One region of the Serratia sp. 2723 genome, then DNA from elsewhere that is predicted to be linked to it. Evidence: predicted binding sites of a transcription regulator. Region 1 holds the regulator's gene; the other holds the start of a gene.
The links. Region 1 encodes LexA, which represses DNA repair genes until DNA is damaged. Its sites were predicted from a motif close to TNCTGTATGTACATACAGNA; they were not measured.

Region 1 (7,442 bases):
ATCCCCGCCACACTGGCAAGCAATCTGCCTGGTGAGTTTCAGCGTGACTGACTGATATTTAGGCAAAAAACATTAATAGCGCCGCATCTGCGGTTTCTGCATCGAGCGGTATATCCACACGCCAACCACCGCCAGGATCAGCCACGGCAGCAGTTTAAACACCATGGCAAATAGCCCCCCCAACAGCATAAAAGCCGCAGCTACAAATAATGCAGCCATCACGCCCAGCAGTGAGATACCCGTTACCAGCAGCATGGCGACAAAGCCGATCAGAAAGAACAGTTCTAACATGGGTTGCTCCTTGGCAAAACAATAGGTCTGTCTTGTTCTTTACAAGAAACGTGCCAACTTGAAGAAAATGATAACTTATTGAATTTATATAAAAATAGCGCCACAGCCGATGACGCTACTGGTCAAAAAAACCAACTTTTAGTCAAGTTTTTTGCAGATTATGCCATTTCGGTACGCGGTGAACGCACCAAAGCCAAAGCCTGCTCGACGGTGCGCACATCGGCTCCTGGCTTATGGGCATTTTCACTCAGATGGCGACGCCACTGGCGCGCGCCAGGAATGCCCTGGAACAGGCCAAGAATATGGCGAGTGATGTGGCCCAGATAGGTGCCGTTCGCCAGCTCGCGCTCGATATACGGATACAGGGACTCGATAATCGCCACGCTGTCCATCACCTCGCTCTGGCGGCCGAAAATCTCGCTGTCCACTCGCGCCAGAATGCCTGGGTTTTGGTACGCCTCGCGCCCCATCATCACACCGTCCAGATGTTGCAGATGCTGTTGAGCTTCTTCCAGCGTTTTTACGCCACCGTTGATCGCAATGGTCAACGCCGGAAAGTCACGTTTCAACTGATAAACACGCGGATAGTCCAACGGAGGGACTTCGCGGTTTTCTTTCGGGCTCAGGCCGGAAAGCCAGGCTTTACGGGCATGAATGGTGAACATATCGCATTCCCCACGCCCAGCAACGGTAGAGATAAAGTCGCACAGGAACTCGTAGCTGTCCTGGTCATCGATACCAATACGGGTTTTTACCGTCACCGGGATCGACACCACATCGCGCATCGCCTTGATACAGTCGGCCACCAACGTCGCCTGCCCCATCAGACAAGCGCCGAACATGCCATTCTGTACCCGATCCGACGGGCAACCAACATTAAGGTTAATCTCGTCATAGCCACGCTGTTCCGCCAGTTTGGCACAGTGCGCCAGAGCAGCCGGATCGCTGCCTCCTAGCTGCAAAGCAACAGGGTGCTCTTCCTCGCTGTATGCCAGGTAGTCACCTTTACCGTGGATGATCGCACCGGTGGTCACCATTTCGGTGTACAGCAGCGTTTCCTTGCTCAACAGGCGGTGGAAGTAACGGCAATGGCGATCGGTCCAGTCCAGCATAGGGGCAATGGAGAAACGATTGGCGGCGTATTGAGTGTTGTTAATATCTTTCGTCATGCTGAGTTACTGGCTACCTGATAAGTCCGGGACTCGACAACCGACGCGCTGTGCCGATGCCGCAAACGGCTATTATAACGACAATCGACGCTCTTGGGAAAATCGTCGTTCATCCTGGGCAGAGAAACACCACGGCTGTTATACACCTCGCCACGCAGCAATTTAGCGAAAGCGGGGCAACCCTCGGCGATTACACTGAAACATGATAAAATCGACTTCTTTGCATAGCCGGATAATTGCCATGAACTCAACCAACCAGGAAAAGCTGCTCGCGCAGGCTGAACAACTCTGTCAGCAACGCAACGTGCGACTGACCCCGCAACGGCTGGAAGTGTTACGCCTGATGGCTGAGCAACCCGGTGCCATCAGCGCTTACGATTTGCTGGATTTACTGCGCGTGGCGGAGCCGCAGGCCAAGCCACCTACGGTCTATCGTGCACTGGATTTCTTGCTGGAACAGGGGTTCATCCACCGCGTTGAATCGGCAAACAGCTATGTGCTGTGCCATCACTTCGAACAACCGATGCACACTTCTGCCCTGTTTATCTGCGATCGCTGCGCACAGGTCACGGAGCGCACTACCGAAGGGGTGGAAGAAACCTTGCAGAAAATGGCTCAAGAATCAGGATTTGTGCTGCGCCATAGCGTAGTGGAAGCCCACGGTCTGTGTTCTGCCTGCGTGGTGGTAGAAAATTGTGAAAACCAACACGATTGCGATCATGACCACAGCATTGTGGTAAAGAAAAAATAAGCGGTTTGGATTGCAGGAGGGAGCGGGTACATCCTTGTTCCCGTGACCGTGGCAGGGGGGAAATCTGCCAGGCCGGATGGTGTCGTAGCGCCGCAATACTCAGCGGCTCATCGCGCTACCAACGATACTTGCTGTGCTCTTCCCAGGCTTTGACTTCTTTTTCGGCTGCCTCTTTCTGGTAGCCATAGCGTTCCTGGATTTTACCGACCAGCTGTTCGCGTTTCCCTTCGATCACGGTGATATCGTCATCGGTCAGCTTGCCCCATTTTTCCTTCACTTTACCTTTAAACTGCTTCCAGTTACCGTCGGCTTGATCTTTGTTCATAATCTCTCCGTTACTCTTGGTTGTCAGTTTTAGATAAATCTGGCTGGACTTAACTGAGTCAAATTTAAGGTTATCTAATGTATCCGTTGCCAATTAAGCGCGGGCTTAATTCGCCAGCCACGTGATTAACTATAGTCACCCATCACGCAAAATACCTACAAAGCAGCATTAAATCTTGATGAGAAAAATCTTAATAGTAAAAAACGCTATTAAAACAGTAAGCAAGCGAACCAAAACCGCTGCGTCAGATGTAACAAAATATAAACATCCGTTAAATTTCATCAATAATTCTGCACTTTTCGCCGATCGTTAGCCACCGCGGATGGAGGATGAAAACCAGGTGCCGCGTATGCTATGGCGATGCCATACCCAGCCCAAAGCAGCCCCGCGCAGGGCCAGGAATACCGCGAGAGCCAACCATAAACCGTGGTTGCCCAATATCGGCAGAGTGAACAACGTCAGCCCGTAGCCCGCGGCGGCTACCGCCATGCTGTTACGCATCTCTGCGCCACGGGTGGCACCGATAAACATGCCGTCCAGCAGGTAGCACCAAACCCCCACCAGAGGCAGCACCACCTGCCAAGGCAGATAATGATTTGCCAGCGCACGCAACTCCGGCAGCGAGGTTAAGCCCGCCACAATCCGTTGCCCGGCGAACAGATAAATAACGGCAAAACCACAGGCAACCAGGCAAGCCTGTCGACAGGCCGCAAGCCATACTTTACGCAGTTGCCGCCCGTCCCTCGCACCATAGGCATGGCCGGAATGGGCTTCCACCGCATAGGCAAAACCATCCAGAGCGTAGGCGGTAAAGGTCAGTAGATTCATCAGCACCGCATTCACCGCCACCACTTCTCCGCCCATGCGGGCTCCCAGAATGGTCAACGAGGCGAAACACAGTTGCAGTAATAACGAGCGCAGCATGATGTCGCGGTTAAGTGCCAGCAGGCGACGTAGATCTCCACGCCAGGCGGTGCGCAGCATCGCCAGCGAAATACCCCGCATGCGTAGTACCCGCCATGCTAACCACACCCCCAGCAACAGCGTGGCATACTCCGCAATCACCGTGGCGGTCGCAGCCCCCTGCACGTTCCAACCCAGCCCCATCACCAACCAGATATCCAGCACGATGTTCAGCAGGTTACCGACAATCAACAGGATCACCGGTGCCCGCACGTACTGCACACCCAGCAACCAGCCGAGCAACACCATATTGGCCAACGCTGCCGGGGCGCTCAGCCAGCGGATCTCCAGAAACAGCCTGGCCTGTACCAATACTTCCCGATCGCCACCCACGATGTTCAGCGCCAGGGCGATCAGCGGAGCTCGCAACAGCACAATCGCCAAGCCAGCGACCAGCGCCAACAATAATGGCTGCATAAAGGCACGAGCCAGCCGGTAGGGATCTTGCGCCCCCAGCGCCTGCGCAGTCAGCCCGGTGGTGCTCATACGCAGGAACAGCAACAACATAAACAGGAAGCTGGTGGCCATTGACCCCACCGCGACCCCGCCAAGGTAGCTAGGGCTATCGAGATGGCCGATAACGGCGGTATCCACCAGGCCAAGCAAGGGGACGGTAATATTGGAGAAGATCATCGGCAACGCCAGACGCCACAGAGCTTTGTCGGTGTCACTGGTGAAGGCAGAAAGCAGGCGCATGGCGATATGTTCCCGTAAAAGCATGGATTTTAGCGTAGCTTAGAATTGACATCGCCCCAGAGATGGGGCGAAGTTTGCCGTTTTAAAGGGCTGTAATACGAGGTAAAGCGGTTAGATCCAGTCGCCGTTGCGGATCACACCCACCGCCAGGCCTTCGATGGTGAAGTTCTGCTGGCGCAGATCGACCACAATCGGTTGGAATTCGCTGTTTTCCGGCAGCAGTTCGACGACGTTGCCGTGTTTCTTCAGGCGCTTGACCGTGACTTCGTCTTCAATGCGGGCGACGACTACCTGGCCGTTGCGTACGTCTTGAGTCTTATGCACTGCCAGCAGATCGCCATCCAGAATGCCGATATCGCGCATCGACATGCCGCTAACGCGCAGCAGGAAATCGGCATTAGGCTTGAACAGAGAAGGATCCACCTTATAGTGCCCTTCAATGTGCTGCTGAGCCAACAGAGGTTCACCGGCAGCCACACGGCCCACCAGAGGTAACCCCTCTTCATCTTCCATCAACAGGCGGATGCCGCGTGAAGCTCCGGAGATGATCTCGATAACGCCTTTGCGAGCCAGCGCCTTCAAGTGCTCTTCTGCGGCATTTGGTGAGCGGAACCCCAGGCGCATTGCGATCTCGGCACGCGTCGGTGGCATGCCCGTTTGCGAAATATGATCGCGAATCAGGTCGTAGACCTCTTGCTGTCTGGTAGTTAGTGCTTTCATTCCGCCCCCTGTTTGTTTATACAGTCTTGCTGTGAGTATATACAGCTAAGTCTGGATTGGGAACCGAAGAATAAATAAAAATCAGCAGGTAGCGAGCGGGATCGCAACGATGCCTGCCGGTTTTCACGCCAAATGCTGCCAAAGTACCGAAGCCCAAACGAACAGCGCCAGAATAATTGCCAGCGATACCGCCGCCGACCCCATATCTTTGGCCCGCCCGGAAAGCTCGTGATATTCCGTGCCTACTCGATCGACGATGGCCTCAATCGCGCTGTTGAGGATTTCGACAATCATCACCAGCAGCACCGAGCCGATCAACAAGATGCGCGCTATCGCCCCCACATCCAGCCAAACCGCCACGATGATAGCCACCACCGTCGCCACCAGTTCCTGGCGGAATGCGGCTTCGTTCTGCCAGGCGGCGATTAAACCTTTATAGGAATAGCCTGCCGCTTTAATGATACGCGTCAGGCCAGTTGCTTGATTTGCCATAGTTAAGAACGCCTTTCTCCAAGATGGATCATGTACCCGCATGTTGCCAACCGCAACGTTCCAGACAGATTTGCCGGCCCAATCACATTTTTATCGCAGCGCAGTATACAGCAAGGTTGGCATACCTTAATCACCTGGCTATGCCGTACAGGGATGTCCCCATGCCGCGAGCGCATAAATGCGCTAAAGCGGTCAACTCGGGTATAATAATTCAACTATGCACCTCCATTGCCGTGAACGGCGGTGGATTTCTTAACGCCACAGATCTGCTACCCGGTTTCTGGTATGCTTGCGGCGAATTGCTAACAAGAGGCTTCACGTTGTCATGTCAGGTTGGCGTAAAATCTATTATAAGATATTGAACTTACCGCTAAAAATGTTGGTAAGAAGTAAGGTTATCCCTTCAGATCCGGTCACGGAGTTAGGGTTGGATCCCTCACGACCGATTTTGTATGTTTTACCTTATAATTCCAAGGCGGATTTACTCACCTTGCGCACCCAGTGTCTGGCGCAAGATCTGCCCGATCCTCTTAACCCGTTGGAAATCGATGGCACCGTGCTGCCAAGCTACGTGTTTATCCACGATGGCCCACGCCTGTTCCGTTATTACACGCCAAAAGAAGAGTCGGTAAAACTGTTCCACGATTATCTGGATCTGCACCGCAGCAACCCGGATCTCGATATTCAGATGTTGCCGGTATCGGTGATGTTTGGCCGCTCCCCTGGGCGCGAAGGCCACGGCACACCGCATTTACGCCTGCTGAACGGCGTACAGAAGTTCTTCGCCGTACTGTGGCTGGGGCGCGACAGCTTTGTCCGCTTCTCCAACACCGTGTCCCTACGCCGAATGGCGACCGAGCACGGCACCGATAAGACCATCGCACAAAAACTGGCCCGTGTCGCACGCATGCACTTCGCACGCCAGCGCCTGGCTGCCGTTGGGCCAAGCCTGCCTGCCCGTCAGGATCTGTTCAACAAGCTGCTGGCCTCCAAGGCGATTGAAAAAGCGGTCGAAGACGAAGCACGCAGCAAAAAGATCTCCCACGAGAAGGCCCAGCAGAACGCGATTGCGCTGATGGAAGAAATTGCCGCCGATTTCTCCTATGAAACGGTGCGCCTGTCCGACCGCGTGTTGAGCTGGACCTGGAACCGGCTGTATCAGGGCATCAACGTCACCAACGCCGAGCGCGTGCGTCAGCTGGCGCAGGATGGCCACGAGATCGTCTATGTGCCGTGTCACCGCAGCCATATGGACTATCTGCTGCTGTCCTATGTGCTCTACCATCAAGGGCTGGTGCCACCGCATATCGCGGCAGGCATCAACCTGAACTTCTGGCCTGCCGGGCCGATCTTCCGCCGCCTGGGCGCGTTCTTTATCCGCCGCACCTTCAAGGGCAACAAACTCTATTCAACCGTATTTCGTGAATACCTCGGTGAGCTGTTCACCCGTGGTTACTCGGTCGAGTACTTTGTTGAAGGCGGGCGTTCCCGTACTGGCCGCCTGCTGGAACCGAAAACCGGCACCCTGTCGATGACCATTCAGGCCATGCTGCGCGGCGGTACCCGTCCGATCACCCTGGTGCCGATTTATATCGGTTACGAGCACGTGATGGAAGTAGGTACCTACGCCAAAGAGTTGCGTGGCGCGACCAAAGAGAAAGAGAGCCTGCTGCAAATGGTGCGCGGCTTGCGCAAGCTACGCAACCTCGGCCAGGGCTACGTGAACTTTGGCGAACCGCTGCCGTTGACTACCTACCTGAACCAAAACGTCCCGCATTGGCGTGAGTCTATCGACCCGATAGAAGCACAGCGCCCAAGCTGGCTGACGCCTGCGGTCAACGATCTGGCGGCTCAGATCATGGTGCGTATCAACAACGCTGCTGCTGCCAACGCCATGAACCTGTGTTCCACCGCACTGCTGGCCTCACGCCAACGTTCGCTGACCCGTGAGCAGTTGCTTGAACAGTTGGAATGCTACTTACAGCTGATGCGTAACGTGCCTTATGCACCGGACGCCACCGTACCAACACAAACG
Region 2 (7,442 bases), on a different contig from region 1:
AACCGGCGGTAAAGGCGGCATCGATGCCCTCCATCACCTGGCGGAACTTGTCCTGGCCGGTGATGGCATGAAACTGGCGTGCGTCAAGGCTGTCTACGCTGACGTTAATCGCCGTGAGGCCCGCATCGCGCCAACTGGCCACATCACGCGCCAGACGATAGCCGTTGGTGGTTACAGCCAGGGTTCGGATCGCCGGGTTTTCGCGCACGGCGGCAATAATGTCGGTAAAATCGCGGCGTAGAGAAGGCTCACCGCCGGTCAGGCGTACCTTTTCGGTACCCAGTTCGGCAAAGGCACGGCTGACGCGCCGAATTTCATCCAGAGAGAGGAAGGTCTTGGGGCTGCCGCTCGGTTTATAACCATCCGGCAGACAGTAGGTGCAACGAAAGTTACACACGTCGGTGATCGATAGGCGCAAATAGTAGAATTTGCGCTCAAAAGCATCAATAAGTTGCGGCACCTGTAACACCTTCCAAATACGGGAGATGCGAGCGTTTCCACTCTGCACCCTGGTGGCTGACTTCGCCACGGCCAGGATACCCTATCGCTCCAAAGAACAACGTAGGTACCAAGGCTAGGAGTTTTGATCCCATCCCCACTACCTCAAGTAGCCGGGACGAAACCGTGGTTTTCCAGAGAATTCTAGCGCTAAACAACCGCGATAGCCAATGTGGATTCACGCTATATAGTTGTGTATACAGCGATTTTTCACTTTCTCAAGTCTGGATAACCATAATAAACAACCGTTACGCCAACGAATTGACCAGAATCACGCAAATCGCACTCTTTATCGCGTTTTTGTGCCAAATACGCTACTTTATGCAGGCAGTCTACCTACCCAGAGTTAAGGAATTTTATGCGCAACCGTACCCTGGCCGATCTTGATCGCGTCGTGGCATTAGGTGGTGGTCACGGTCTTGGCCGTGTGATGTCCTCACTGTCGTCGTTGGGCTCTCGCCTGACCGGCATTGTCACCACTACCGATAACGGCGGTTCTACCGGCCGCATCCGCCGTTCTGAAGGCGGCATTGCCTGGGGTGACACCCGTAATTGCCTCAATCAGCTGATTACCGAGCCTAGCGTCGCCTCGGCGATGTTTGAATACCGTTTTAGCGGCAACGGGGAGCTGGCGGGACATAACCTGGGGAATCTGATGCTGAAAGCCTTGGATCACCTGAGCGTGCGCCCGCTGGAGGCGATCAATCTGGTGCGTAGTCTGCTGAAGATCGACGCGGCGCTGATCCCGATGTCGGAACAGCCGGTCGATCTGATGGCCCACGATCATGAGGGGCACCAGGTCTACGGTGAAGTCAATATCGATCAATTGAGGATCATGCCGCAAGAGCTGATGCTCTCCCCGCCGGTACACGCCACCCGTGAAGCGGTTGAAGCAATCGCGCAGGCCGATCTGATCCTGATCGGGCCGGGCAGTTTTCTTACCAGCCTGATGCCACTGTTGCTGCTTGAGGATCTGACTCAGGCCCTGCGTCGCAGCAGCGCCAATATGGTGTATATCGGTAACCTGGGCCGCGAGCTGAGCGTCGCCGCAGCCGCACTGACGCTGCAAGACAAACTGGCGCTGATGGAAGAGAAGATCGGCCGTAAAATGATTGACACGGTGATCGTTGGCCCGGCTGTGGATACCAGCGCCATCCAGGATCGCATTGTGGTGCAACAACCGCTGGAAGCCAGCGATATCCCGTATCGCCACGATCGCCAGCTATTACGTCAGGCGCTGGATACCGCGTTGGTGCAGCTAGCTAGCCGCAATTAATCTTGACCACGGAGCCAAGGATTATCGCTAACGCTGTCGATGTAGAGATCTTCCACCTGCTTACGTGCCCACGGGGTGCGGCGCAAGAACTTGAGGCTGGATTTGATGCTCGGATCGCTGCTGAAGCAGTTGATGCGAATACGCTCTGCCAACCCGTTCCAGCCATATTGGGCTACCAGCTTGTTCAGCAGTTGCTCCAGCGTAATGCCGTGTAACGGGTCTTTGGATGGGGTTGCGGTCATGGCGGCTACTCGTCTCGATACTTGGGGCGCACACCTTAATCAGCAAACGGGCGTACGGCAAGAAAATTTACCGGGGCGCGCTTAGCACGCCCCCTCAGGTTCACTATGATAGCGCGATAAACTGCTCGCGCAGCTGGTGGATTTCATCACGCACCGCAGCGGCCTGTTCGAACTCCAGATTCTGTGCATGGGAATACATCTGTGCCTCCAACTCCTGGATTTTATGTTCCAGCGCTTTGGGGGTGAGCAACTGGTATTGCGCCGCGCTTTCTGCCGCTTTGCCCTTCCCTTTATGCTTACCACGGCTGCTTGGTTGCCCAAGCTGCAGAATATCCGAAACCTTCTTGTTCAGGCCCTGAGGTACGATACCGTTGGCTTCGTTATGCGCCTGCTGCTTGGCACGGCGGCGTTCCGTTTCGCCGATCGCCTTGGCCATGGAATCGGTGATCCTGTCGCCATACAGGATTGCTTTACCATTGAGGTTACGCGCCGCTCGGCCAATGGTCTGGATCAGTGAGCGCTCGGAACGCAGGAACCCTTCTTTGTCTGCGTCCAGGATAGCCACCAGCGACACCTCAGGCATGTCCAGACCTTCCCTTAACAGGTTGATGCCCACCAGCACGTCAAACTCGCCCAGACGCAAATCACGGATGATTTCGACACGTTCTACCGTATCGATGTCCGAGTGCAGATAACGCACCCGCTCCCCGTGTTCTTCCAGGTATTCCGTCAGGTCTTCTGCCATGCGTTTGGTCAACGTGGTGACCAGTACGCGCTCGTTGATGGCAACGCGCTTGCGGATCTCGGAAAGCAGATCGTCCACCTGAGTGGCGACAGGGCGCACTTCCACGATCGGATCCAGCAGGCCGGTTGGGCGCACCACCTGATCGATAATATCGCCGCCGGATTTCTCCAGCTCATATTTGCCCGGCGTGGCGGACACGTAGATGGTCTGCGGTGCCGCAGCGGCAAACTCTTCAAAACGCATCGGCCGGTTATCCAGCGCCGAAGGCAGACGGAAGCCGTACTCCACCAGCGTCTCTTTACGCGAGCGGTCGCCTTTGAACATGCCGCCAATCTGCGGGATGGTGACGTGGGATTCATCCACGACCAGCAATCCATCTGCCGGCAGGTAGTCGAACAGGGTTGGCGGTGGCTCGCCCTCGCCGCGCCCGGAAAGATAGCGCGAGTAGTTTTCGATACCGGAGCAGTAACCCAACTCGTTCATCATTTCCAGATCGAACTGGGTACGCTGCGTCAACCGCTGTTCTTCCAACAGTTTGTTGTTTTCCAGCAGCACCTTGCGCCGCTGAGCCAGTTCCACCTTGATCTCTTCCATCGCCTGCACGATACGTTCACGCGGGGTGACGTAGTGAGATTTGGGGTAGATGGTAAAGCGCGGCACCACCTGCTCAATCTGGCCGGTTAGCGGATCGAACAGCGACAGGCGTTCGACCTCTTCGTCGAACAGCTCAACGCGCAGCGCCAGCTCGTCCGATTCCGCCGGGAAAATGTCGATCACTTCACCACGCACGCGGAAGGTGGCGCGCTGGAAAGCCTGATCGTTACGGGTATATTGCAGTTCGGCCAGACGGCGCAGGATCGAACGCTGATCGATGATCATGCCCTTGGTCAGGTGCAGCATCATTTTCAGGTACAGATCCGGATCGCCCAGGCCGTAGATCGCGGAAACCGAAGCCACTACCACCACGTCACGACGCTCCAGCAGCGCTTTGGTGGCCGACAGGCGCATCTGCTCGATATGCTCGTTGACCGAGGCATCTTTCTCGATAAAGGTATCGGAGCTTGGCACATAGGCTTCTGGCTGGTAGTAATCGTAGTAGGAGACAAAATATTCCACCGCATTCTCGGGAAAGAACTCTTTCATCTCGCCATACAGCTGCGCCGCCAGGGTCTTGTTGGGCGCCAGCACCATGGTAGGCCGGTTGAGATCGGCGATCACATTGGCGATGGTAAAGGTTTTACCCGAGCCGGTCACGCCCAGCAGCGTTTGATGCGCCAGGCCGTCTTCCAGGCCCTCTTCCAGCTTTTGGATGGCTTGCGGCTGATCGCCGGCCGGTTTGAATTCGGAATGCAGTTTGAAATGTTTGCTCATATCCCCATCATCTTTCAGGTTTGTGGCCAGACGGTAGCGGCCTAATTATGGAAAGACCGGAAGATTTCCGCCAGTGCCCATGATACTGGATATAAAACCAGCTTCAAGCGGATTTACGCTATCGCGTACGTTAACGGGGCGCGAACGCACCGGCAAGGTGACAATACCATGACATTTTTATTGTCAATCACCCTGTTATCCCCAGATTGCGTCACGAATTAACTTTTGGCCGTGATTGCGCTGAAAAATCGCTTATCGACGCGTTAACGATATCCATTGGCTTGATTTTAATTAACCTGTTGATATTAAATTTATTTAATAAAAAGACGAGAATGCGGACAACCTGCGCACAACCCGCGCCCGCTCTCTGTTCACACCGCTTTTCTAAGTATAATGCACAAGGTTATCCACAGGAATAGTGGATAACTCTCACTACCCCAATGGGGACGGGAGTTGTGGAAAGAACGCTTTTCCCAATGAAACGTCAACGGAGCCGGTTTTTTAGTTATTTTTTTACAATAATTCTGCTTTGGTTATGCCGATTAATGCTAAAAGCCATGATAACGAAAACGCTCTTTTAGCTATTTTGCTTTTCAGGGGTTGCAAGTTGCGGCAACAACCTTTAGGGCTTGCACCAACAGCTTGCCATGCCGCACGGTAACGGTGCAAAAAACGCCCAAGTTAACCTTGTTGCCCTGTCTGAGCCCTTGTGCATCGGGTCCAAATAAGTTAACAAAACAATAACAAGCCGCCTTTTTTGTTGCGCAACGCCTGATGGCCTGGGAATTGCATTTCCCAGTTCGGGGCATCACCTTGCGGAAGAACCGGCAAATTCTGACTAAAACCGGCCGGAACCAGCCCGGTTATCTTCTCATTGCATACCAAAAATCCCCCTTAGAGCCACCAAACGACCGGTAGCGGCCGTTTTATAATTTTTAGCCTGAACCGCGATCAGGATAATCAGCACGGCATTTGCCACACCCGGGAAAGACACCGCTTGCTGCGGTCAACGTTATCCATAAGTGAATATCGGTCTTGGAGGAGATGCCAAATGTTAAGCTTACGAGCGGTAAATCAGTATTATGGGCAACGGCATACGCTGTGGGATGTCAGCCTTGAGTTGCCTCGCGGGCAATGTACTTTGTTGCTTGGCCGCAATGGGGTGGGCAAAACCACGCTGATCAATTGCATCATGGGACACCTGCCGATCGTCAGCGGCAGTATGACCTGGCAGTTGGCGGATGAGCCACCGCAAAACCTGTTGCCACAGCCGGTAGAAAACCGGGCGTTACTGGGCATTGGTTACGTGCCACAAGGGCGGCAAATATTTTCCCAGTTGAGCGTAGAAGAGAACCTGCAGGTGGCCTTGCTGGCCGGGCGTGACAAAACTCGCCGTATTCCGCCCATCATTTACAGCCTGTTCCCCCGGTTGCAGGCGATGCGTATGCGCCGTGCGGGCGACCTGTGCCAAAGTGAGCAACAACAATTGGCATTAGGCCGCGCTCTGATGCTGGAACCGGAACTGCTGATCCTGGATGAGCCAACCGCCGGTATGTCACCTTCCCTGGCGACGGAGATCGGCCAGGTGCTCCGTAAGCTGAATCAGGAGTTGGGCATGACCATTCTGCTGGTTGAGCACCAACTCCCCTTTGCCCGCCATCTGGCTGACCGCTTCTGTCTGATGGATAAAGGCCGTAACGTGGCCAATGGCACGCTGGGGCAGTTGGATGAGGGGCTGATTGATGCCTATCTGACGGAGTGATCCTGGCCCCTCCGTGGGCCATCAGGCTAAGGGTTCAACCTGGTTAAATCGAGATACTGTCCCAATGCCTGCTGCTCTACCTGCGGTAAATGTGGGATCTCGCCCAACAGGGGCGCGGGCAATAGGCGGCAAAGAGTGGCAAGGTACTCTTGATGGCGTTTTCCCGGCGGAGTGACGTCATTGGCGATCCAGCCTGCCAGGGTCAGACCTGACTGTTGGATCGCCAGCGCAGTCAATAGAGCATGATTGATGCAGCCCAGCTTGATGCCCACCACCAGGATCACCGACAGTTGCTCCTGCTGTACCCAGTCGGCAAAAGTGTCATGCTCAGAAAGCGGGGTGAACCAACCGCCTGCACCCTCTACCAACAGCCAATCGGCTTGCTGTTCAAGATGACGTAAACCAGCAGAAAGCCGTACCAGCGAGATGGGCCGCCCTTCGGCCTGGCTGACGATATGCGGCGAGGTCGGTTCGGCAAAGGTGTAAGGGTTCACTACGGCGTAATCCAGCGCTACGCTGCTATTCCTCTGTAACGCCAACGCATCGCCGTTGCGTAACCCTTCATCGGTCATCTCACTGCCTGACGCCACCGGTTTATAGCCAGCACATGTCCATCCCGCCGCACAGGCGGCCTGTAGCAAGGCACTGCTGGCCACGGTTTTACCCACTTCGGTGTCGGTTCCGGTAACGAACCAGCGCTTAATCACGATAAATCACTCCATAAACCAGATGATAACTGAGGGGAAACTGCCCGTCCCGACAAGGATAGGCAGCCTGCAACGCGGCAAGCCGCTGGCGGGAAAGCAGACCGGCCTCACGCCCTTGATGCAGGTGAGTCGCACCGATGCCCTTTAGCGATCGCATCAGCGTCATCACGTCGGGATAACTGAGCGTTTGCCAATCTGCCGTAAGCTGGTGCCGGTAGGGATGACAGGCGGCAGCGATCTGAGTTGACGGCAGGAAATCATTAACATGACGCTCGCCATCCACTTGCTGCCAGGCGTCGCCTAACTCGTGCAAAGCCCCTTGCGCCAGAGTAGAAAACAGGATCAGTCCACCGGGCCGCGTCACGCGATACAATTCAGCCAGCGCAAGAGGGAGATCGCTGCACCACTGCACCACCAGACTGCTAAAACAGATATCCACCGAGGCGGTTGGCAAAGGAATGTGTTCGATATCCCCCAACAGATAGCGATCCGCCGCTTGCTGCTGGCGGGCAAAAGCCAGCATGCCCGGAGCCAGATCCAGCGCACTGACCTGCTTGCCCAACTCACGCCAGCGACGGCTGAAATAACCCGTACCACAACCGGCATCCAATACCTGTTGGCCTGGATGAGACAGCCCCATACCCAGTAAGCGTTCACCAACCTCCCGTTGCAGCACCGCTGCGGCATCGTAGCTCGCTGCTGCCCGGCTGAAGGCTGCCGCCACCGCCTGCTTGTTCACCATTTCAATGGCAGACGTCATGCAATACCTCCAGCAAGCGATCGATATCCTGTGGCTGATGTGCAGCGGTGAGCGTAATACGTAACCGCGCACCTCCTGGTG

Region 2: a site for LexA is predicted at 4,216-4,235, ahead of uvrB (excinuclease ABC subunit UvrB). Genes of this name have one in related genera too.

The regions. Positions count from the first base shown of each region.
Region 1 is NZ_JBNDIN010000018.1:79,328-86,769, forward strand. It holds gene pspG (envelope stress response protein PspG) at 73-291, opposite strand; gene dusA (tRNA dihydrouridine(20/20a) synthase DusA) at 450-1,460, opposite strand; gene zur (zinc uptake transcriptional repressor Zur) at 1,702-2,211, shown strand; gene ABIE29_RS21430 (CsbD family protein) at 2,327-2,536, opposite strand; gene dinF (MATE family efflux transporter DinF) at 2,846-4,195, opposite strand; gene lexA (transcriptional repressor LexA) at 4,307-4,915, opposite strand; gene ABIE29_RS21445 (diacylglycerol kinase) at 5,039-5,407, opposite strand; gene plsB (glycerol-3-phosphate 1-O-acyltransferase PlsB) at 5,733-7,442, shown strand, end outside.
Region 2 is NZ_JBNDIN010000006.1:300,572-308,013, forward strand. It holds gene moaA (GTP 3',8-cyclase MoaA) at 1-460, opposite strand, end outside; molybdenum cofactor riboswitch at 451-593, opposite strand; gene yvcK (uridine diphosphate-N-acetylglucosamine-binding protein YvcK) at 857-1,774, shown strand; gene ABIE29_RS12090 (VF530 family DNA-binding protein) at 1,771-2,016, opposite strand; gene uvrB (excinuclease ABC subunit UvrB) at 2,120-4,132, opposite strand; gene ABIE29_RS12100 (ABC transporter ATP-binding protein) at 5,184-5,894, shown strand; gene bioD (dethiobiotin synthase) at 5,921-6,601, opposite strand; gene bioC (malonyl-ACP O-methyltransferase BioC) at 6,594-7,361, opposite strand; gene bioF (8-amino-7-oxononanoate synthase) at 7,345-7,442, opposite strand, start outside.